One region of the Brevibacillus sp. NRS-1366 genome, then DNA from elsewhere that is predicted to be linked to it. Evidence: riboswitches for the same ligand, from Rfam matches in the RefSeq annotation. Region 1 holds a riboswitch; each other region holds the start of a gene.
What was found. A riboswitch is a leader RNA that binds a small molecule or an ion and turns the genes downstream of it on or off. The one in region 1 is predicted to bind cyclic di-AMP.
Positions count from the first base shown of each region.

Region 2: another riboswitch for cyclic di-AMP. It lies ahead of ACIFQN_RS24835 (ABC transporter ATP-binding protein); the one in region 1 lies ahead of ehuB (ectoine/hydroxyectoine ABC transporter substrate-binding protein EhuB).
Region 3: another riboswitch for cyclic di-AMP. It lies ahead of ACIFQN_RS14185 (3D domain-containing protein); the one in region 1 lies ahead of ehuB (ectoine/hydroxyectoine ABC transporter substrate-binding protein EhuB).
Region 4: another riboswitch for cyclic di-AMP. It lies ahead of ACIFQN_RS17120 (CAP domain-containing protein); the one in region 1 lies ahead of ehuB (ectoine/hydroxyectoine ABC transporter substrate-binding protein EhuB).

Region 1 is NZ_JBITPN010000059.1:31,409-36,824, forward strand. Features, by position in the region: gene ACIFQN_RS32305 (LuxR C-terminal-related transcriptional regulator) at 1-772, opposite strand, end outside; gene ACIFQN_RS32310 (MBL fold metallo-hydrolase) at 923-1,588, opposite strand; gene ACIFQN_RS32315 (CapA family protein) at 1,941-2,930, shown strand; cyclic di-AMP (ydaO/yuaA leader) riboswitch at 3,181-3,316, shown strand; gene ehuB (ectoine/hydroxyectoine ABC transporter substrate-binding protein EhuB) at 3,560-4,441, shown strand; gene ehuC (ectoine/hydroxyectoine ABC transporter permease subunit EhuC) at 4,455-5,096, shown strand; gene ehuD (ectoine/hydroxyectoine ABC transporter permease subunit EhuD) at 5,102-5,416, shown strand, end outside.
Region 2 is NZ_JBITPN010000036.1:99,099-104,514, reverse strand. Features, by position in the region: gene ACIFQN_RS24845 (osmoprotectant ABC transporter substrate-binding protein) at 1-809, opposite strand, end outside; gene ACIFQN_RS24840 (ABC transporter permease) at 825-1,475, opposite strand; partial or broken gene ACIFQN_RS24835 (ABC transporter ATP-binding protein) at 1,554-2,279, opposite strand; cyclic di-AMP (ydaO/yuaA leader) riboswitch at 2,490-2,622, opposite strand; gene ACIFQN_RS24830 (AEC family transporter) at 2,824-3,717, opposite strand; gene ACIFQN_RS24825 (sigma 54-interacting transcriptional regulator) at 3,809-4,054, opposite strand; gene ACIFQN_RS24820 (MurR/RpiR family transcriptional regulator) at 4,130-4,987, shown strand; gene ACIFQN_RS24815 (ABC transporter ATP-binding protein) at 5,089-5,416, opposite strand, start outside.
Region 3 is NZ_JBITPN010000020.1:108,160-113,575, reverse strand. Features, by position in the region: gene ACIFQN_RS14190 (homocysteine synthase) at 10-1,314, shown strand; gene ACIFQN_RS14185 (3D domain-containing protein) at 1,439-2,017, opposite strand; cyclic di-AMP (ydaO/yuaA leader) riboswitch at 2,019-2,175, opposite strand; gene ACIFQN_RS14180 (TasA family protein) at 2,312-2,860, opposite strand; gene ACIFQN_RS14175 (TasA family protein) at 2,965-3,564, opposite strand; gene ACIFQN_RS14170 (signal peptidase I) at 3,802-4,320, opposite strand; gene ACIFQN_RS14165 (hypothetical protein) at 4,508-5,320, opposite strand; gene ACIFQN_RS14160 (hypothetical protein) at 5,333-5,416, opposite strand, start outside.
Region 4 is NZ_JBITPN010000022.1:104,637-110,052, forward strand. Features, by position in the region: gene ACIFQN_RS17090 (hypothetical protein) at 1-297, shown strand, start outside; gene ACIFQN_RS17095 (phosphotransferase family protein) at 350-1,282, opposite strand; gene ACIFQN_RS17100 (SDR family NAD(P)-dependent oxidoreductase) at 1,511-2,272, opposite strand; gene ACIFQN_RS17105 (TetR-like C-terminal domain-containing protein) at 2,274-2,489, shown strand; gene ACIFQN_RS17110 (cold-shock protein) at 2,624-2,827, opposite strand; gene ACIFQN_RS17115 (rhodanese-like domain-containing protein) at 3,252-3,593, shown strand; cyclic di-AMP (ydaO/yuaA leader) riboswitch at 3,653-3,802, shown strand; gene ACIFQN_RS17120 (CAP domain-containing protein) at 3,810-4,574, shown strand; gene ACIFQN_RS17125 (hypothetical protein) at 4,637-4,813, opposite strand; gene ACIFQN_RS17130 (homoserine dehydrogenase) at 4,932-5,416, opposite strand, start outside.

The DNA.
Region 1 (5,416 bases):
TATTTCGATGGGAGCCTGTAAAGTTTTTGAAAAACTGATCAGGGCTCGACGAATTCGCAAGAGAGATGGCAGCCAATTGCAGCCCGGCTACCCATCCCTCTGTACAGCCCCTCAACTGTTCTATTTGCTGTGCGGAAAGGGAGAGCTTGTGAACTTCACGGTAAAAGTTCACGGTTTCCTCCTGATTAAATAAGAGCTGTGCGGCATCCAGATGACAGGCCTCATTGCGCAATATCCATTTTGACGTGGAAAAAGGCAGCTTGGTCCGGCTGGCTATATAGAGATGAACATTGTTTGGCAAGTATTCAATAAAGTAGCAAATACTCGCGTGAATCGATTCTTCTGTTATCACATGGTAATCGTCGAGTATGATCGCCAAATGCTGGTCTGTGATCGTCAACTCATTGAGGAGGGAGTCAATGCATGTATAGATAGAGGTGTGCGTGGTAGCCTCCATTGACGGCTCCATCCGCTTTGCTAGCTGAGGGAGCAAGGAGTCTGACAATGTAGCGATTATATATCTCCAAAAGCGTATCAAGTCATTATCCTTTTCATCGAGCGAAAGCCAGGAGGCAAGTGGCTGGTGCAAATGGGCCCATTGACTGAGCAAAGTAGTCTTCCCGTACCCCGCGGGAGCGGACAAGGTGGTCAGTTTGCCATTCAATCCGTCATCCAACAGTCGTTGCAGCTGAATTCTTTCTACACTGTGGGAATGAACCGAGGGCATGGTTGTTTTGGTTTTTAACATGATGGAATGCTCGGAGCGAAACATGGTTCCTCCTTTCACCTGTGGATCTATTTATATACCTTCCTATTATACTTGTTTTTGGCAACATTCGACATTTGAAATGTTGACATCCTATTAGCTGGTTTAGAGTAACAACATCGTTTCACCAAAAGATAAACTGCTGAAACTTTAACTTTATAATCCTTGGCTAAGTCCTACTATCTGATCATTAACATTTACATTACTTAATCCCCCGTGATAACAAACCACGGATGCAATGTCGAGGTCTACATACTTTTTTAAAGAGAGGCGAGCTGCATTCATATCCGGAGTGGTCGGGGCATGAATTCCCCCGAGAATGCCGTTTACACTGTACATCGAATCCCCGGCAATGAGAGTCTTACTTTGCTTTAAATAAAGGCTGATATGACCGGGAGTATGCCCAGGAGTATGGATGACGCGAATCCCGCCGCAAAACGGCAGTTCCTGACCGTCAATCAAGGTATCGTCCACTCTGCCTTTCGGGGGATTCTCAAGGTGCCCGTCTTTTAAAAGCGGTATCTCCCCTTGAATATACGGCTTATCCAGTTCGTGTGCATAAACTTTAACATGATTACCACACTCCTGCAAAATCTCAGGAAGACTGCCTATATGATCCACATCCTGATGCGTCAAAATCACAACTTTTAGTTTGTCGAACGACACTTCTACCTTTTCCATGGCCACGCGTAAATCTTCAATTTGCCCTGGGAATCCTGTGTCTATTAAAACAGCCATTTCTTGATCCCACAAAAGAATTGGGTGAATAATATTCCCATGAAAATCTAGATGAAGCATTTCTACTCCCTTTGAAATTTTCATAATATCGGGCCTCCGTAAAACGATTTTTTTACGCAAAACAATATTATTATGTGGGTTTAGTTGTTGTCAACATCTTCTCTATAAATCGCTCGACATAACAGTTTCACTAGATCTACCAATAGATTGGCGTTTTGCACGCAAAGTTTGCTATTTTTCACTTGCCCGTCGGTTTTCCACGATAAATAACCGATGCCCCAAGACATGCTTCAACAGGCTTCACACTCGTTGCCCGCTAGAATGGTGCATAGAAAGAGGGGACGAGGGAGGTGTATGGGAGATCGGACGTGTAAACAAGGTAGTTTCCCTACTGGCAGTCAGCATTCTTTTGGCCACAATAAGCGCAAGTCCGGCTATGGTCCGGGCAAACAGCGGCAGCGCAGAAGAGGAGAACGTAGATACGGGGGAGTCAATTAAAGTGGCGTTTGTAGGGGATATCATCATGGACAAAAGCGTAGGGGGGCAGATCAGTCGAAACGGCGTAGATTATCCGTTCCAAAAAACAGCAGACTTTCTCAAGCGAGCGGACCTGACGATTGGCAACCTAGAGACGTCCGTCAGTACGAGAGGAAAGCCTGAGAAAAAGGAGTTTACGTACAGATCCAAGCCAGAAACATTGAAAGGACTGGTACATGCGGGATTTGATGTCGTAAACCTCGCGAACAACCACAGTCTCGACTATGGCATGGAAGCCTTGTTCGATACGATGCACCATTTAGATCAGGAGAAGATCGGGTATGTCGGAGCGGGCAAAAACGAAGAAGAAGCATTTGCGCCTTATATTCAAACGATCATGGGGAAACGCGTAGCTGTCATTGGCCTCAGCCATGTACTCCCCAACCGCCAATGGTTTGCAGGCAAAAATAAGCCGGGATTGGCACACGCTTACTCGTACGAACCGATGCTTTCGTATGTAAGGAAAGCGGTAGAACAATCCGATATCACGATAGCGGTGATGCACTGGAATTTAGAGTACAAAGATTTTCCTGAACCGTATGCCCGCGAGATGGCACGCAAGCTGATCGACAACGGAGTAGACGCGATCGTAGGCTCCCATAGTCATTCTGTAATGGGCGTCGAATTTTATAGAAACGTGCCGATTTACTACAGCGTAGGCAACTTCGTCTTCACGACCTCCTACAATCCAAAAGGGAGAGAAGCGATGATGGTCGAATTAACGTTCACAGAGAGTGAAACAAAATCACGCGTCATCCCTGTGAAAATAACGAGCGGACAGCCCGCTCCAATGGATAGACAAAACCGAAAGCGCATGGTCGATAAATTGAACCGGATTTCTTACCAGGCAAGCATCAGAGAGGACGGCGAAGTAAGCAGGAAAAAGTAGGGAGGCGAGATATTCGCCTCTCCATTTTTTTGCATATGATTCACCTGATTATGTTTAATCAGAATGGACAAGGTAGGATATGGAAGGATGTTTTTGGATAGCAATGGTAATTACGGTTAACTGCATCTGAGCGGTCCTGAGGGGCGAAAACCAAGGATTTTACAGGGTGAGCAAGTGAAAGTGGCTATGTTAGTATAAACCCCGTGTTAACCATAATGATTCGTGAGAGGAGACCAAGATACCACCACTAACCGAATAAGGGCCTAGTTCCGCTCATGGCGGAAGCGGGGGAACCATCTACTAGGGGTTAATTCTGTGTATGCAGAAGGGGTGCTAAACTGCCATCCTACCCGTCAGCTAACCTCGTCGGCTAAAGCAGAGTAATCATACATCAGTTGCATGTCATCGCATGTTGCAAGTATCGGGTACCCATTTCTTTGAAGGGAATGGAGAATGTCCCGTTCTATTTGACATGCCTACTAACGAGAAAGCAGTCGACGCATTTTGCTTAGCCGCCAGGGAAGGCCCTCCTGGAGCTGGAAGCGATGTGTCGACTTTTTTTCTACCATTCTTAAAAAAAGAGAGGAGCAAGGGAGATGAAAAAGAGGAACGTACTGAGGTGGGGGAGCATGGCGATCATGTTGTGCGCCCTGCTGCTGGGAGGCTGCGGGTCGGGAACACAGGAAGCCCAGCCAGCCACAGGCGAGGATGCTGCGCGGGTGAGTCAGAATACTCTGGAAAGATCCAAGAGCCAAGGGTTTGTCACGGTAGGGTTCGCCAATGAAAAGCCGTATGCGTACGCGACGCCAGATGGAAAACTGACAGGAGAAGCGGTGGAGGTAGCTCGAGTGATCCTGAAGCGGATGGGAATCAACGAGATGAACGGGGTGCTCACCGAATTCGGCTCTCTTATCCCCGGACTGAAGGCCAAGCGCTTTGATATGATCACTGCCGGGATGTACATCACCCCAAAACGAGCGCAGGAGGTTACTTTTGCCAATCCAGAATACAGCATCGGGGAGGCGATCGCCGTCAAGAGTGGCAATCCGTTGAATCTGAAAAGCTATAAAGACATTGCGACCAATCCGCAGGCAAAAGTAGCTGTCATGAGCGGCGGCATCGAAATGGAATATCTGGAAAAATCGGGTGTCAAAAAGGAACAGATGGTGCTTGTTCCAGATCAGCCTTCTGCCGTTGCTGCTCTGCAGGCAGGTAGAGCGGACGCGATCACGATGACAGGTCCATCTCTGCAGTCCGTGCTGGAGAGTGCCAAAGACGACAAGCTGGAGAGAGTGATGGATTTTGTACAGCCGGAAATTGACGGGAAGAGCGTACGCGGTTATGGGGCTGCGGCTTTCCGCAAAGAGGATGAGGCGTTTGTAAAAGCCTACAACGAAGAATTGCAAAAGCTGAAAGACTCAGGGGAGCTGTTGGAAATTTTGCAGCCTTTCGGTTTTACCGAGCAGGAGCTGCCGGGTGAGAAGACAGCAAGTGAGCTTTCGCAGCCGTAATGGAGGGGAAGCAATGAGTAATCTTTTGCCGCTTTTAGCAAAAGGAGCTGGTACAACTCTCCAGGTGACTGTCATGTCTGTACTCGTCGCTTTGCTCGTTTCCTTCCTGGCAGGGTTTGGCCGTCTCAGTCGTTTGCGCAGTGTTCGTATGTTGAGTACGGTTTACGTGGAGCTGTTTCGAGGTACCTCCCTTTTGGTGCAGTTATTTTGGTTGTTTTATGCACTGCCCCTATTGGGAATTGAGCTTCCTCCTTTGGCTGCAGGAGTGATCGCGCTAGGACTCAACTACGGTGCTTATGGATCAGAAGTGGTGCGTAGCTCCATTCAGTCGATTCCAAAAGGACAGACGGAAGCTTCGATTGCCTTGAATATGACGTCGTGGCAACGGATGAGGCTGGTCATTTTGCCCCAAGCCTTTGTCATGATGTTACCTGCATTCGGTAACCTGTTGATTGAATTATTAAAGGGGACATCCCTGATCTCTTTGATTACAATAGCGGACTTGACGTTCCAGGGGATGATTCTGCGTACAACCGATTCGTCCAGAACATTTGAAATATTCTGCTTGATTTTGATCATGTACTTTCTCATGGCGTATCCCATGACACTGGGGATGCGATGGCTTGAGAAACGCTTTTGTGCAGGGAGGGTGTAAGGAAAATGTGGAGCTGGTCTTTTACATGGAGTATTCTTCCTGCCATCCTGCAAGCCATTCAAACCACCATCGCAGCCACGGTCGCCGGTTTTTTGCTGGCCTTGATAGGGGGCTTGCTGCTTGCCTTCGGGCGCAGAGCGAAGAACCGTGCTCTCTCTTGGTCTGCAGCAGGGTTCATCGAATTTGTGCGCAGCACACCGCTCCTCGTGCAGCTGTACTTTCTCTTTTACGGTCTTCCGGCAGTAGGTATTTCGCTTAGTCCGTTTACGTCTGGTGTTCTGGGCCTGGGAGTTCATTACAGCTGCTATCTGTCAGAGGTA
Region 2 (5,416 bases), on a different contig from region 1:
ATCGTCTGCGTATTTATTTTTCCAGTCAGCTTGTTAATGACTTCGGTCAGCTCAGGGTACTGTTTTAACGTATCATTGCGAACGACTGGAGAAGCGCCATAAGGCGGGAAGAAGTGCTTATCGTCTTCCAGGGTCACCAGGTTGTACTCTTTCAAGCGTGAATCTGTGGAATAAGCCAGGACAATATCGACATCGCCTTTATCGACGGCCTTGTAGACCAAACCGATATCCATCGGAGTCGTTTTGCCAAATGCAAAGCCATATTCTTTTTTGAAAGCGGGATATCCGTCATTCGTACGCTCGAGCCACGGTGCATCGGAAGCCATATTCATCTCTTTTGCGTGCGCGGCCAGATCGGAGATTTTTTTCAGGTTGTATTTCTCAGCTATATCCTTGCGAACGGTAAAGATGTAGGTATTATCAAATCCATAAGACGGAAACCACATCTGGTCAAACTTTTCGGCAACTCCTTTTTTCACCAGATCAAAAGCTTCCTGCGGGTCCTTGCTAAACTCATTTAGTCCCAAGCTGCTGGTGATATCTGTCCCGACATAGCGAATGGCAGAAATCTGGATATCGTTGTTTTGCATGGCTTTGAGCACTACCGGTGTTCCACCGAGGCCGCCGACCAGCTCGGTCTTTATATCCGAATTCGCCTCGATCAACTGCTTCAGCATGTGTGCGATAATCGTCTGCTCCGAAGTAGCCTGATGCCCGATTTTGACGACGTTACCTCCTCCGCCGCATCCTGCTACGAGTAATGCTGATAGGACAGCCATAACCATGATACTCATCCATCTATATCTCATTCGTGTGCTTCCCCCTCAGTTTGCCCGCTTGCTCTTCAAGCCTCTGGGCGTACATAGTTTCTGAATTTTCTGCGTAATAACATCAGCAATGGTCGCGAGCAAAGCCGTTGCCAACGCTCCTGTCAAAAGCATGCTATCATTTGCAACTCCTAAACCGGTGAAAACGAGATAGCCAAGTCCCCCGCCTCCAATGACAGCGGCAAGTGTAGCCCAGCTAATCGTAAAGATAGTTGCCGTGCGAAATCCGCCCATAATAATCGAAATGGCAAGAGGCAACTCGACTTTAAACAGGATTTGCAGGCTCGTCATGCCCATTCCTCTCGCCGCTTCTTTTAAGGCCGGGTCTACCTCTCGAATGCCTGTGAACGTGTTGCGCAGCATAGGCAATAGAGAATAGAGGAACAAGGCAACAATCGCAGGCAAGACACCAATCCCGAGCAGCGGAATCATGAGTCCCAGGAGCGCGAGACTAGGAATGGTCTGCAATATATTTACAAAGCCGATCACATATTTGTTCAGCTTTTCTGTCCGTGTCAGTATGATGCCTAGTGGAACCGCGATTAAAAAACCTGCAATAACAGCAGTCAAGGAAATGTAGGTATGCTCCCAAATCAAGGACAAGATTTGTTCATGTCTCTCCATTAAAAATTGAAAGAATTCACTCATTCCAACACCCCGCTTTTATGAAATACTCCACCGGGGGAGCGCATTTTTTGGACCTTGCACATGCAGCTCCTGGACTTTTCGCAGCCTCTTGACCCCGATAAAATCAGCTACAAAATCACTGGCAGGACGCTGAAGCAAACGGTTGGGCGTATCCAGCTGAGCGACAGAGCCGTTATTCATGATGCAGATTCGATCAGAAATCTTGATCGCCTCATCCATATCATGCGTCACGAAGACGATCGTTTTCTTGATTGTTCGCTGCAAACGGACAAGCTCATCCTGCAATTGTTCCCTGCTGATCGGGTCAAGTGCGCTGAAGGGTTCATCCATCAAAATAATCGGAGGATCTGCAGCCATCGCCCGAATGACACCCACCCGCTGCTGCTGCCCTCCGCTTAATTCCGCCGGATAGCGGTCCTTGAACACCTTTGGCTCCAGCCCTACCATGTACAGCAGCTCATCTACCTTTTTTTCGTACTGAGCTTTCTCCATTTTTTTGAGTTTTGGGACCAACGCTACATTTTGCCCAATGGTCATATGCGGAAATAACCCAATCTGCTGGATCACATAGCCAATATTGCGGCGCAGCTCCACGGGATCGGCTTTGGAGATATCCGCCCCGTTAACCTCAATCCTTCCAGCAGAGGGTTCAATCAGCCGATTAATCATCTTCATCGTTGTCGTCTTTCCACAACCGCTGGGACCGATTAGAACAAACAGTTCTCCTGCCTCGATCTGAAGATCCATTCCTTTGATAATGGATACATCCCCGATGCTCTTTTCCACGTTGTGAAAGGAAATCATTCGCAACACTCCTTCTTCATTCTTTATTTATGAACAGAAAAAAGTCGACACACCCCTTGCGTCAGAAAGGCCATTTCCGGACACAAGCAAATGAGTCGACTAATCTCGAACATACAAGTATAAGAAAATTAGCTTTATTCCATGCAGACTATTGCCCAAAGTGAGCTACAGTCTTTCGCACGCAAATAAGCGGATGGAAAGAATTTGTATGCAGATTCTGCTTTAGCCGACGAGGTTAGCTGACGGGTAGGATGGCAGGTAGCATCCCTTCTGTATGCACAGAATTAACCCCAAAAATGGTTCCCCCGTTTCCGCCTGAGACGGAACTAGGCCCGGTATGTAATTATTTGGCGATACAACAAGCTTATCATTTACTTAGCACAACAACAATTTTGAAAATTCGTGATATGAACCGTTCTCATGTGGTCAGAGCCAGTTTACCGTAATAACTGGTCCTATTCGTATGAATCCTTCCACATCCTGCCTTATGCTGGCAATTAGGTCCCCGATGATCCCTGTTTTATGTTCCCTTCTGACCTACCAGCTAGTGCAAAAGGTTTAGCAAAAATGTTAATGTCCCGACACTGATTACCGTCGTGACCAAGACACTGCTGGAGACAAATTGCGGCCGCATATTAAACTGAATCGCGTAAATCGCGGTCGTCGCGGCAGATGGCATCGCAGCCAAAATCACGATAACCTTTTGCAAAAGTGGATCAATCGGGAAGAACAAACAAATCAAATAGGCCAGCACAGGAGAAGCGACTAATCGGATTACACTCGCTGCGCTAAGGCCCTGCCACTCAAATGTACTCGCCGATACATTCGCCAGCTGCATACCGAGAATGAGCATAATGACAGGGATTGCCGCCTGTGCTACGAGGTCAATCGCCTGATAGTAGCTATCCGGGATGACCACATTCCATTGTTGGAGCAAAACTGCAAGCACGACAGCATAGTTGGACGGCTGCTTGAAAATAGCCTTGAATGCCGTACCGACCCCGCCGCCGCCTCTAGAGGCAAAATAAACGCCGAACACGCCCATGATGATGGAATGAAGCACCATGATCTGTACGGCATACGTAAACCCCGCATCGCCATAAGCAAAAAGAATGATCGGTGTCCCGTAATTCCCGCTGTTCATGAATGCCGTCGACAGCATCAGTGCGCTTTCCTGCTGCTTGTCATAGTGAAACCAGCGCGCTGTCAATAGTGTGATGAGGATCAGCGCACCTAACAGGAGCATCGAAATAATGACAATGTAAAATAATTGCAAATCGAGCTGTGTTTTATAAAACGTGCGAAAAACAAGTGCAGTCGTCAAAATGTAGATCGCCAGCGTAGAGATCGGCATGAGATCCAGCTTGAAAATGCGCTGTAAAATATAGCCGCTAAGAAAAATCAGCAAGACAGGAAAAATGACTTCTAGAAAAATCATAATGAATACCTACTTCCCTAAACATTCACTACCATGAATAGTATAGCAGAGGTACCCAGAAAAATGCGGAATTATCACACTACTGCCTATATTATCCGCCTTGCCTTCGATTCTTTCTTGGCACGCAAAAAATTGATTTGTCAGGCGGAATACGACAGGACTGAGCAGAAGAAGGGGTAACACCACCGACACGCTCCACCTCCCTGTATTCAAGCGTCCACAAAAGCTTTTGCAGCAAATGCAGCGTCAGGTCTCCGATCTCATCCAAGAAGATCGTTCCATTATGGCCCTCTCGAACTACTCGCTGGGAACTTAAAAACCGTTTTAAAAATTTCAGTTGATATGGAGTTAAAATTTTTTTAATATATATTAAATGAAGTATAAAATTCTATTAGAGGAAAGGAGGATGTCTATGATAACTAAGACATTTCAACACTTAATCAAGGAGAAATATCCAGATCTTTCTCCCGGACAAAAGAAGGTTGCAGAATTTTTAGTAACTTCCCTGGAGCAGAGCTCGCTTTATACGATTTCTCAGATTTCGCGTGAAGTCGGTGTCAGTGAAACAACTGTCATTCGTTTGGCCTATGCGCTGGGTTTAAACAGTTTTTCTGAGATGCAAAAAATGATTAGAGAAGAGATGCTTAGCTACAAATACCATTCTTCTCAATCGATTTCCATTTCTGAGAGGGAAGAAGTAAAGGATACCAATATATTTGCTCATTCTATCCAACACGAAAAAAGAATGTTGGATTATTTAGTTAACCAAGTAAGAGAAGAGGATATCTGGAAAACAGCAGAGCTATTGATAAAAGCTGACCGAGTCTTTGTTGGAGGCTTTCGTGAATCATATACTGCCGCTTACTGGCTATACTACACTTTAAATCAGCTTCGTGATCATGTCTTCGGTTCATCCCCGACCGGATACATTCCGGAAACATTGTGCAATTTTACAGAAAATTCGGTTGTGATATTATTTTCCCAGCCTCGCTACTCGAAAGAATCTCTCGTTTTGGCGGAACAAGCAATAAAACAAAAGGCTACCTTAATTGCAATGACAGACCGACCTTTATCACCAATCGGGCAACTTGCAACGATTACATTAACTATCGGAGAAAATACCGAGATTTTTTCAGATCACGTCTTGCCACACCTTAGTCTTTCACAATTAATTGTGATGGCTATGCACCAAAAAGATCAGGAAAATATTCGGGAACGACAGGAAAAACTCGAACAAATATACAACCACACAGGGATGTTTATAGAGTGAATAACAGCCGGTATTCCTATACTCTTAGGATACCGGCTGTTATTCATAAATATAGAGTCGTACAATTACCGCGGCTCCACTGTGTCATTTGTAGACCGAAATCAGTACAGATGGCAAGCAACCTGCCTACCATCTACTTCCCGTAACGGCGGCGCTTCTTTTCGGCAAATGTCCATGCAGGCATGGCAGCGCGGATGAAACTTGCAGCCCTGCGGTGGATTAGATGGAGAGGGTAAGTCACCGCGCAAAATGATTCGCTCGCGATTTTCGTCTGGGTCTGAAATGGGAGTAGCGGACAGCAGTGCCTGTGAATACGGGTGCAGCGGTAGTTGGAAAAGCTTGTCCTTATCCGCAAACTCGACAATTTCACCTAAATACATCACAGCGACCCGGTCACAAATATGTTCGACTACACTCAAGTCATGAGAG
Region 3 (5,416 bases), on a different contig from region 1:
GAGATGATCATGTCGGATCAACAACAATGGAAGCCGGAAACACTCGCAGTACACGGAGGACAAGAGGTTGACCCTGTAACGGGCTCGCGTGCTGTTCCTATTTACCAGACGACCTCTTATGTGTTCCGCGATACAGAACACGCAGCCAATTTGTTTGCACTTAAAGAATTGGGCAACATCTATACCCGGATCATGAATCCGACACAAGATGTTTTTGAAAAACGCGTAGCCCTCCTTGAAGGTGGCGTTGGCGCGCTGGCTACCTCCTCTGGTCAAGCTGCCATTACCTTTTCCATTCTCAACATCGCTCACGCAGGAGATGAAATCGTAGCGTCCAGCAGTCTTTATGGCGGCACGTACAATTTGTTTGCCCATACCCTCCCGCGTCTCGGCATTAAAGTTCACTTTGTGGACCAGTCCAACCCAGAGAACTTCCGTGCTGCTATCAACGAGAAGACGAAAGCACTCTTTTGCGAAACAATTGGCAATCCGCGCATTAACGTCGCCGATCTGCAAGCAATTGCCGACATTGCTCATGAAAACGGCGTTCCGCTGATCGTCGACAACACCTTTGCCAGCCCTATTTTGTGCCGTCCATTTGAACACGGCGCTGATATTATCGTCCACTCCACTACCAAATTCATCGGTGGACACGGAACAGCGATTGGCGGCATCATCGTAGACTCCGGTAAATTCGACTGGAACAATGGAAAATTCCCTGGCTTGACGACTCCAGACCCGAGCTATCATGGCGTCGTTTATACAGAGGCAGTCGGCCCTCTGGCTTATATCATTAAAGCGCGCGTCCAGCTCCAACGCGATATCGGAGCTGCAGTAGCACCGATCAACTCCTTCTTGTTCCTGCAAGGGCTCGAAACGCTGCACCTGCGTATGGAGCGCCATAGCCAGAACGCGCTGGCAGTTGCACAATACCTTGCGAGTCATCCAGCAGTTGAATGGGTCAGCTATCCTGGCCTCGAGGGAGACGCTAACCATGCACTGGCGGGGAAATATTTGCCAAAAGGTGCAGGCGCCATTCTTACCTTTGGCATTCGCGGCGGCGTGAAGGAAGGCAAGGCCTTGATCGAATCCGTGAAGCTGTTCTCCCATCTGGCAAACGTAGGCGATTCCAAGTCGCTGGTCATCCATCCTGCGAGTACTACGCACCAGCAGATGAATGAAGAAGAGCAGGCAGCGGCAGGTGTGACTCCGGGGTTGATCAGGCTGTCGATTGGGACAGAGGCGATTGATGATATTATTGGCGATTTGGAGCAGGCATTGAAGAAGGCTGTAGTGTCCTCTGTGATCTCATAAGAACGCCTGTGCACCGATAAAAAAAGAACTGGGACTGCCGTAGATTACGGCAGTCTCAGTTCTTTTAAAATCGAGCTTTTTTCCTTACATACATTCGTCCGTATGTATGCAGTAATCCTTTCGATTACTTCAGCACATAAACCTGAACATTTTGCGTTCCAAAGTCGCTAGCGTCACTACCAGGCACATAAATGTCCACCCGAGCATTTTTAATTGCTCCGCCGATGTCGGTTGCTTTGGCGATCATGCCTTTTGCAGGAAGGGAGCCATGCTTGTACCCGGTGATGTATACGGTGGAGCCAAGTGGAATCACGGCCGGGTCGACTGCGATCGTACCTACTTTGAGTGGATTTCCGAAGTAATCCACCCCAGCCCATCCGCCGTTTTCCTCCGCTGAACCAGTATAGGCGGTTGCCACAGCTTTAATCATTTTGCTATAAGAGCGAGGTTGACCAGCTGTTGTTTTTACATGATTGGCTACGGGCACCTGGATGTTCTGCCCCAGTCGCAGATTCTGTGGGTCCACCCCAGGATTTGCCTTCTGGACCGATTCCAATGGCACGTTGAACCGTTTGGAAATCAGGTAAAATGTGTCGTCTTTCTTAATCTGGTAGGAAGCAGCGAATGCTGGTGTAGAGATCGCTGCCAAGCACAAGCCTAACGCCATCATTACAAAAGATTTTGCCTTGAACCGCTTTTTCATTTTTTCTCCTTTCAACTGCCTGCGAGGTTAGTTGTCGGGTTCGGGTTGAGGAGTCAACCCTACGCATACGCGTTTCACCCCAATCGCAGATCTAATGATCTTGCGAAGAAAATCGTCCCCCGCACTCCCTTTGTGAGAAGTTTTGGCTCCCAAAAAATTACCACATCTTTTTTATAGGGGTAAATGAGAAAATATTGGTAACTCCTAATTAAGCACTCCAGCTTTCAACGATCAACTAGCCCTCCTCAACCAATAAGAAAGCACGTATCTCACTTAATGAGTTACGTGCTCTCTTTATTGATGAACGTTTCCAATTCCCTGTACCGCTTCCAGATTCCAATGGAGTGTAATCTGATCCCCTTGAAAAATGTTTTGATCTTGATCATTATCGTTAAAGTGAAACCTCATTGCGATAATCTTTGCTTCTCCCACCCGCAAATTCATCCGATTCGTATTAAATCCCGAAATGTCTGGCGACTCCCCGCTGTCCGTCCTTTTTTTAAGATCTGCCAGGGATTGATTTTGCAAAATAATCTGACCGTCGGGAGTTAAAAATTCCATAAATAAGTGCTCGCCAAAATCTTCTGTACCATTGTTCCCCATGGAATCGAGGACTGTATAATTGGTATGTAACAGTACTTTTGCCATATCCAATGACCCGCTGTTCGTAATGGTAAAATAATGAATGATATCATCGCCAGGCTTTACGTCCTTTATATCCAAATGAACCGTACTCCCTAACGTCAAGCCCTGTGTCCCCGTGGCAAATGTATTATTGACAACTTCTTTGTCACTGAGATAAAGAAAAGTGGCTCCACTAACAAGAATGCTTCCGAATCCCATTGCAACGAAAGGAAAGCATCAGTTGTTTTCTCCAGTTTTTCATAGGTCATCTCCCTTTATTAGTAAAACGAAGGTGAGAGAACCTCACCTTCGTCATATACGCCTTATTGATTGATATGTTCACCTGCTGTTTGGGTAGCGTCAAACGTCCATTTCATTTGCAAACCATCGCCTTGGAAAATATTTTGATCTTCTCCGTTATCTACAAAAATAATTCGAACAGCGATATTGTTCACTTCATCACTAGCCAGTGATTGACCCGTTGCTTCATTGTAAGCTTTGAGTAGATCAGGACGATCCGTTCCCTGTTTCTGACTTAGGTCATAGATAGTTTCCCGCAGGATAACACGCTTGCCCTGCTCAAAGTTATCCATGAGCTCTACCACCATGTGCTTCCCTAAATCTTCGTTTCCATTGTTATTATTTGCGTCAGTCACACCATAACTAGTTGTCAAATACACATTTTTAATATCGAGCGAACCACTATTTGTAATATTGTACCATCTGTCTGCCCAGTCACCTGGCTTCATGTTCGCTACGTCAAAGACTACTTCTGGATTAACAGCCAAATCTAGCGTACCCGCTGCGAAGGTATTGTTAGCTTCTTCCTGGTCACTGAAGTATGCAAATGTACCTCCGCCGATCAGTGCTGCACCCAAGCCCACAGAAGCCAGTGTTAACGCAAATTGTTTTTTCAAATTCATGATTCCATTCCTCCTGCATCGTTTTTATTTTCGTTCTTGGCACCGTTTTTGATGTGCCTTACACTTCTTATCTTACTGATTTCGAACCATTCCAACTTCCTGCATCAGGGTGAAAAAGGAAGATGATAGGGATGAACTCTCTCTACAACAACCTGCTATCCTACCTCATACTTGAGTATGAGACTTATCTCTAGTAAAAAAATCCCGATCACAAGGACCGAGATTTCCGTTTGCTAGTCAGTTTGCTGGCGCTTCCGCTTCCTTCATCAGCTTAAATAACTTCCAGATTTGACTTACGATTAAGTAAATACCAGGAATACCAAGGAAGACAAGCATTCCTACTTTAGATTGGATGAAGTCAATCAGGTATCCGATGAAGGGTACCGAGTACTGGACTTGCCCGATTAACCGGTCTGCTGTTACTGGAATGGAGTCATTTCCGTTATTGGCATCCCCTTTTGTGATCAGCTTGCCGTTATTGATCTCCATTACCCGATGCGTTACAGTCAAGTTGTCTTCATTTTTAAACGTGACAATGTCTCCCTTCTTGACCTCCTCAAATTTCATTGGTTTCACCGCCACGATACTTCCCGTATTAAAGGTTGGAGCCATCGAGCCGCTTAATACGACCATGATCTCATTTCCAAACAAAGTTGTTTTTCCACCATTCATTTTTCCAATGAAAAGAAAGGCCGTAAGAGCAATGACAAGAACGAGAAAAAGGGTAGTTAATAGCGATAGACCTTTTTTTAGCATGTTCACTTATTCATTCCTCGCTTTCTTGTTCTATTCCATGATTTTATTGTACGAATTTTGTATGACGCTAACTTCCTCCACCAGGTGGGAAAGCCCTCATACTGAAGTATGAGTTTGCGTTAACAAAAAAAGGACCCCCGCAACCCTACTCTCACTGGGTAAGCTTGGGATCTCTTATGTAGGATCGTTAATCCTGTGTTTCCACAGAAGTCGGCGCTTCTTCTCCTGCCTTTGCATCCACTTTTCCATCTGTGGACGTCGTCGTCTCTGTCGCGTCCTGAGAGGAGGATTGCTCTTCTGATTCCTCCTGCACTACAGGTTCCCTTTCGACTGCATCCCCTGATGAGCCTGCTTGGTGATCTGTGTCTGCAGGCGGCGGTGCAGAAGGTTCAGTGGGTGCAGAAGGTTCTGGCGTACCGTCTGGCTGCGGTGATTGACCGGACGGACCTTCTTCACTTATGTCCGTTGAACTGCTATAGGTTGTACGAACAATTATCGGAATGGTAAACGAATAAAAACCTCCAAGTGCCGTAACATGAAGCTCGCCTTTTTCTGTCTTGGTTTTTCTATCTACCATCTGCCGATTGTGAGCAATCCGAAAGACAATCCCTTTCTCCGCCTCCATCTTTTCGACCTGCTCAATCGTTATTTCTCCCTCGGACAACCCTGTAACGGTTATATTCTCCACGCCCAAATTCAGATGATCACGCTGCGGAACAAAAGAAATTCGTTGGACGCCTTCTTCTATGGAAGTCCTACTCTCCGTCGTCTCGGAAGAACTTCCATCAGCGTTTTTGGTACGCTTCACCTTTACTCGTTTAGCTACCTTTGTTTTCAAAACAATCTGTTCCGTCTCCGTTACAAAGACATCTTCATTCGTACCAGTAGAAACAGCAGATACCTGTTTTTTTTCACTTGTTAGAAAAGAGAGTGTTCCATTCAAAGGAACGATATTCAGCCCAAGGGTGACCGCTATCAATCCGATCGCCAGTCTTTTCAAGTCCATCCCCCCTTACTCCGCATAGATCGCATCCTCCGTCGCTTGCTTCGCTAAAAAGCGCAGCTCTAGCTCCCCACCGAGGGACTGAAAGGTGTG
Region 4 (5,416 bases), on a different contig from region 1:
GTCCGTATTCAGGTATTAAACTGGGGAACAGATGTAACACAAACGAATCCTGTAAGCACAATTCTTGACATTACCCAAAGAATTGCGCCGAATACCCGTATGAGCTTCAATGCTCCGATTCCTGCTGCAAACCACTACGAAGTACGTCTGACAGTAGGATGCAATAATAACAACAAAAACGATGAAAGTGTCCTTCTCAACACCTATGCTCGTTCCACAGTCGGCGGAGGAATTTTGAACGGACTTACTGTACTTGATAGCCAATTTCAATCAGTTACGATTGTAAGTTGTTTCTAATCAGCACGATACCCGACAGGAACTATGAGCTTTTGTCATAGTTCCTTTTTTATTACACTGATTCCCCGGGACAAAACCAGTCCGGTATTAGCTGTTCAAATGCCTTGTGCTCCTCTATGATTCGTTCCACACGCTTCAACATATCTATTAATAAGTCCGGGACGACTCGCCCTGTCCAGACGATGGAGGAAAAAATCGCCATCCCCGTGTAAATGCCATACAGGATCCAAAAGGTATCCGGCTCCTTGTTTCGCCCAAAATACCCGGATAGTTGACCGTGGCTAAAGGGAACACTGATTTCCTTGCTGAAAAACGCCAACTTGGTAAACTCATGAAAAGGGTCTCCCCAGTCATATCGGTTGAAATCGATGACCCCGGCATACTGTTGATCATGGACAATCAAGTTGCCAACGTGAAAATCGTCATGCAGGAAGCGATTGGGCCGGCTTTTCACATAATCCAGATGTTCTTCAATGAACGCTATGATGCTGTCGGCATGCGGGATGCGATGCTTCGATGCATGATAAGCCTCGATGTATCTTCGATGCTTTTGGACGCATCGGTCAAACCAAGGTGTGATGATGGAGGGAGCTTCCAGTTGATGCATCTTGGCCAGATCCTGACCGGCTCGGTACCCGATATCGAACTGTAGGTTTTGCGGCAAACCCGGCAGCATATCACGAGCATCCTCCCCCTCCAAATAGGAGAGAACCATGAAACAAAGCCCGCGATCTTCCCACACCCCGAATTCAATTGGTAAAGACGCATTTACTCCATAAGACTCTATGGTCTGCAAGATCTCAAATTCAGCTTTCTTTTGCTCCCGCTGCTCCAGGCTGGAGACGCGAAGCAGGCGTTTTTCTCCATTAACCATGTCGATCCGATACTTCTCATCTGTAGAAAAGCCTTTCAGAATCTTCTCGATCCGCACCGCGTTTTGAAGAGATCGCACTTCCTTTTGCAACTGTTCTAACCAATCCAGCATGATGTCCCCCTCGTATGCAGCATCCAACAGACTGATTATACTAACACCTTACAATAATTGGAATCCGTGAACTCAAACATTTTTTAGAAAACTTGGCTGCGCCAAGCCTCTGGCGCAGGCGAAGCCTTAGTTGCCCTTATACTATTTTCATTAACATTTCTATACTTTCCGATAGTACAAGCAAAAAAAGCGTCGGGATTATCAATCCCAACGCCTTTCCTTCCTATTTCATCGAGCTGTCCATCCACCATCAATGACCATCTCGGTACCAGTCACAAAGCTTGATTCATCAGATGCAAGGAAAAGGACTCCATAAGCAATATCTTCTGGTTTCCCCAACCGCGGCAGTGGTGTTCCCATCTCAAACATTTGCTGAGCACCTTGGTCCAATGCTTCTTGAATCATTGGGGTAACAATAATACCAGGGTGAACAGAATTCACACGGATGTTGTCCGGTGCCAGTTCAACAGCTGAAGCTTTGGCCAGAGCGCGCAAAGCCCCTTTCGAAGCAGTATATGCATTCGTATAGTTTAAAGCCACCAGACCAGCAATAGAAGAAATATGAATGATCGAGCCGCCACCTACTTTTTTCATTTCAGGTACCACATATTTCATTCCCATGATACAACCAGTCAAGTTGATGTTCAGTACTTTGTTCCAATGGTCCACATCGAACTGCTCCAATTTCTTGTCTGTGCTTACTCCTGCATTATTAACCAATACATCTATTTTACCAAAAGCATGAACCGCTTTTTTAACAACATTTTGCCAGTCCGTTTCAGAAGCAACATCATGTTTGACAGTTATAGCCTTGCCGCCAGCATTCGTAATTTCCGAAACAACCTCTTGCAGCTTTGTTTCTTGCATATCAGTGGCTACCACACTCGCGCCTTCCTGCGCAAACATTTTTGCCTCAGCAGCTCCTTGTCCCATCGCTGCTCCGGTAATAATGACCACTTTTCCCCACTTTATTACGAAGTTACAGGACATCTTGAGTGAATTTGTTCAAAATGGATTGTCTAACGTATTAGCAAACGATCATCAGCTGACCGTCCCCAAAGAAATAGTCATCCGCTATACCACATCAGCTTTTTTGGGTGTATTGATCTGGTGGCTGGAAAACGACATGAACTATTCACCCAAATACATGGCCAGCAACTTACTTCTGATCGCAACCAAAGGGCCTTATGTAAACAATCCATTTTAACTAAGTCACCATCAATAAAAAGAAAAAACCAACTAAAGCTTTGTCAAACAAAGCCTTGGTTGGTTTTGGTAAGCATTTATTTGTTATAAGTAAAAAAACTGCCCGTTAACGAACAGTTTTTTTTAAAAGGAGACTTACAGTTTTACTACGTTCTCAGCTTGTGGGCCACGGTTGCCTTGAACGATGTTGAATTGAACGCGTTGACCTTCATCCAAAGTTTTGAAACCGTCGCCTTGGATTGCGCTGAAGTGTACGAATACATCGTCTCCACCTTCTACTTGAATGAAACCGAAACCTTTTTCTGCGTTAAACCATTTTACTGTTCCGTTCGTTTGCATTTAAAAAAACCTCCAAAAAGTCAATTTGAATATGCTAGTCATATTTACCGAAGCAAATAAAGCTCACATATCATGAAGAAATACCCCTTAGTGGTGAAGCGATATTCCTTCATAATATGTGAAAAATACCTACTCCCATAATATGCGATTGTCGTAAGACGGAACTGCAATGTTATAGCTTTTTGAAAACCTAAAACAACGAAAGCCCTTCCTCTCTTCCATCCTTGCGGCTCCGATGACCGCGCCAGTGTGAATCGGGGATTCAAAAACGTAATCCATGAGCATACACCTCGATGAATTTAGGGCTCGATTTTTTCAAGTAGCAACTTTATTCTACCATGGTTGTCCAATTAAATCAATATCTGTCTACCCTCCGGAAGCTATCGTACGTCTGGTACAATAGGTGTAGGAGGGATTAAAATTGATGACCGAAACGCTCAATTGTAAAGCATTAAAACAGATGTTAGACAACGACTTTCCCCTAATTTTACTAGATGTTCGTGACAACGACAAGTTCCTGATGGGCAGTATTCACAGTGAAAAAGCGCCTACTAAGAATGTCCCCTATCTTTCTATGAAGGAACAGGACTATCTATTTGATGAGGAAACTGCAAGACAATTGGAAAATGTGCAGATTGTAACGATTTGCACAACTGGAAACAAAGCACAAAAGGCTGCCGCTCTGCTACGGGAAAAAGGGTATAAAGCCACGGCGCTACTGGGCGGAGTCACTGCCTGGAACGAAGATAGCAGCAGCAAAGTATAACGAGCTACCAAATATTACTCCTTTATTTCGGGTGGGATAGTCTGATATTCTGGGTCATGCCAAATAAAACGCCGAAACTTCCAGTCGCATGGAAGTGCGGGGGACTTTTTTTGCGGATACATCCGCATGGGGTGAATCGCCATTGGCGACGGGTTGTTTCCTCAATCCGAATCCGACAACTAACCTCGTAGGCCAAAAAAAGGAGACGATGTGAAGATGAAACGCATTGGTACCATTACTATGGCCATGACTCTAGGATTGGGCTTGGCCCTAACAGGCTTTTCCACCTCTGCTTCTGCTGCTTCTACGAATTGCCCGGTTCAATCGAACTTTCAATATCAAATGATTCCTTTTATGCAGCAGATGCAAATGCAAAAACAACCATATCAAGCTTCTATGCCGCTGTTTTCGCAATTTGCTGGTCAACAAAAACAGCAATTGAATCCGATTAATTGCGTACAGTTCGCACCGAAGCAAGCTTTTGCCCAACCTGTTCAACAAGCGCCTGTTCAACAAGCACCTGTTCAACAAGCACCCACTAAGGCACAAGCACCTGTAAATAACCAGGCGCAACCAGCACCGGCACCTGCTGAGCAAAACACTCAGGCAAAAGCATCTGATTTTGCTAAACAAGTAGCGGATCTGGTGAATCAAGAACGTGCAAAAGCGGGTCTCAAGCCAGTTCAAATGGACGCTGCATTGTCCAAAGTAGCACTTGCCAAAGCTGCCGATATGTCGAACAATAACTATTTTGACCATACGAGCCCTACCTACGGTTCTCCGTTTGACATGATGAAGCAGTTTGGAATCTCCTTTATGACTGCAGGTGAAAACATCGCAATGGGCCAACGCAGCCCAGAAGAAGTTATGAACCAGTGGATGAATAGTGAAGGCCACCGCCAAAACATTATGAATCCTGCATTCACAAAAATCGGAGTCGGTATCACAAACGGCTACTGGGTACAAGAGTTTATCGGGTAAAACAAAAATGACGAAAGCCGAGCTTCTCTATCATAGAGAGCCCGGCTTTCTTTTTGTTTCCATTACTTTTGTTGTGCTTTGGAAGCCTCATTTTTCTGTGGAGTGCAGCAGCTTGACTGCGGTGTGCAGCAATCATCCTGTTCATCCAGGAGTGCTACCTCTTCCTGACCCACTTCTTGTTTGGTAGGGTAAGCAGATACCTGCTGCATCTCAGCGTTGAAATCAGAATGCTTATTCATTCCGTTCGGCCTCCTCGCACTCGTTTTAACCTTTGTTGCCTTTTTAGTATGGGCGAAAGCAAAACACACATCCACGAAAAACGATGGAAGCTGATCCGAAACGCTCATGAATGAAGCCTTATTTGCAAATAATATGCTCAAAGTCTTTGAGTGCAGCGGCTGCGGCTGCAACCGGGTCTGATTTTCCTCCAATAACCAATAAATCTCCCATTACATCTGTTTCGACGCGGATGGCTTTGGTCGATCCCTTGACATTTGCAAAAGGATGGGAGGAACCTACTGCTTGCAAGATGACCGATGCAACGATTTCATCGCCAATCTTGCGAATGCTTCCAATCAGTTTCGGAATCTTGCCTTCTTTTTTCCACGTACTTATTTGTTCCAAAGTCACATCTTTGACGCTCATCCTCGGGATATCTGTCAATTGCAATTGGGCCCCAAACGCTGCATTAGCGAGAATGGTCACTTTGCATGCCGTATCCCAACCATCTATATCATAGGAAGGATCGGGCTCGGCAATCCCCATTTGCTGCGCCATTTTTATAGCTTCTTCTTGGGAAATCCCTTGCTCTATCATGCTGGTTAGAACAAAATTCGTTGTGC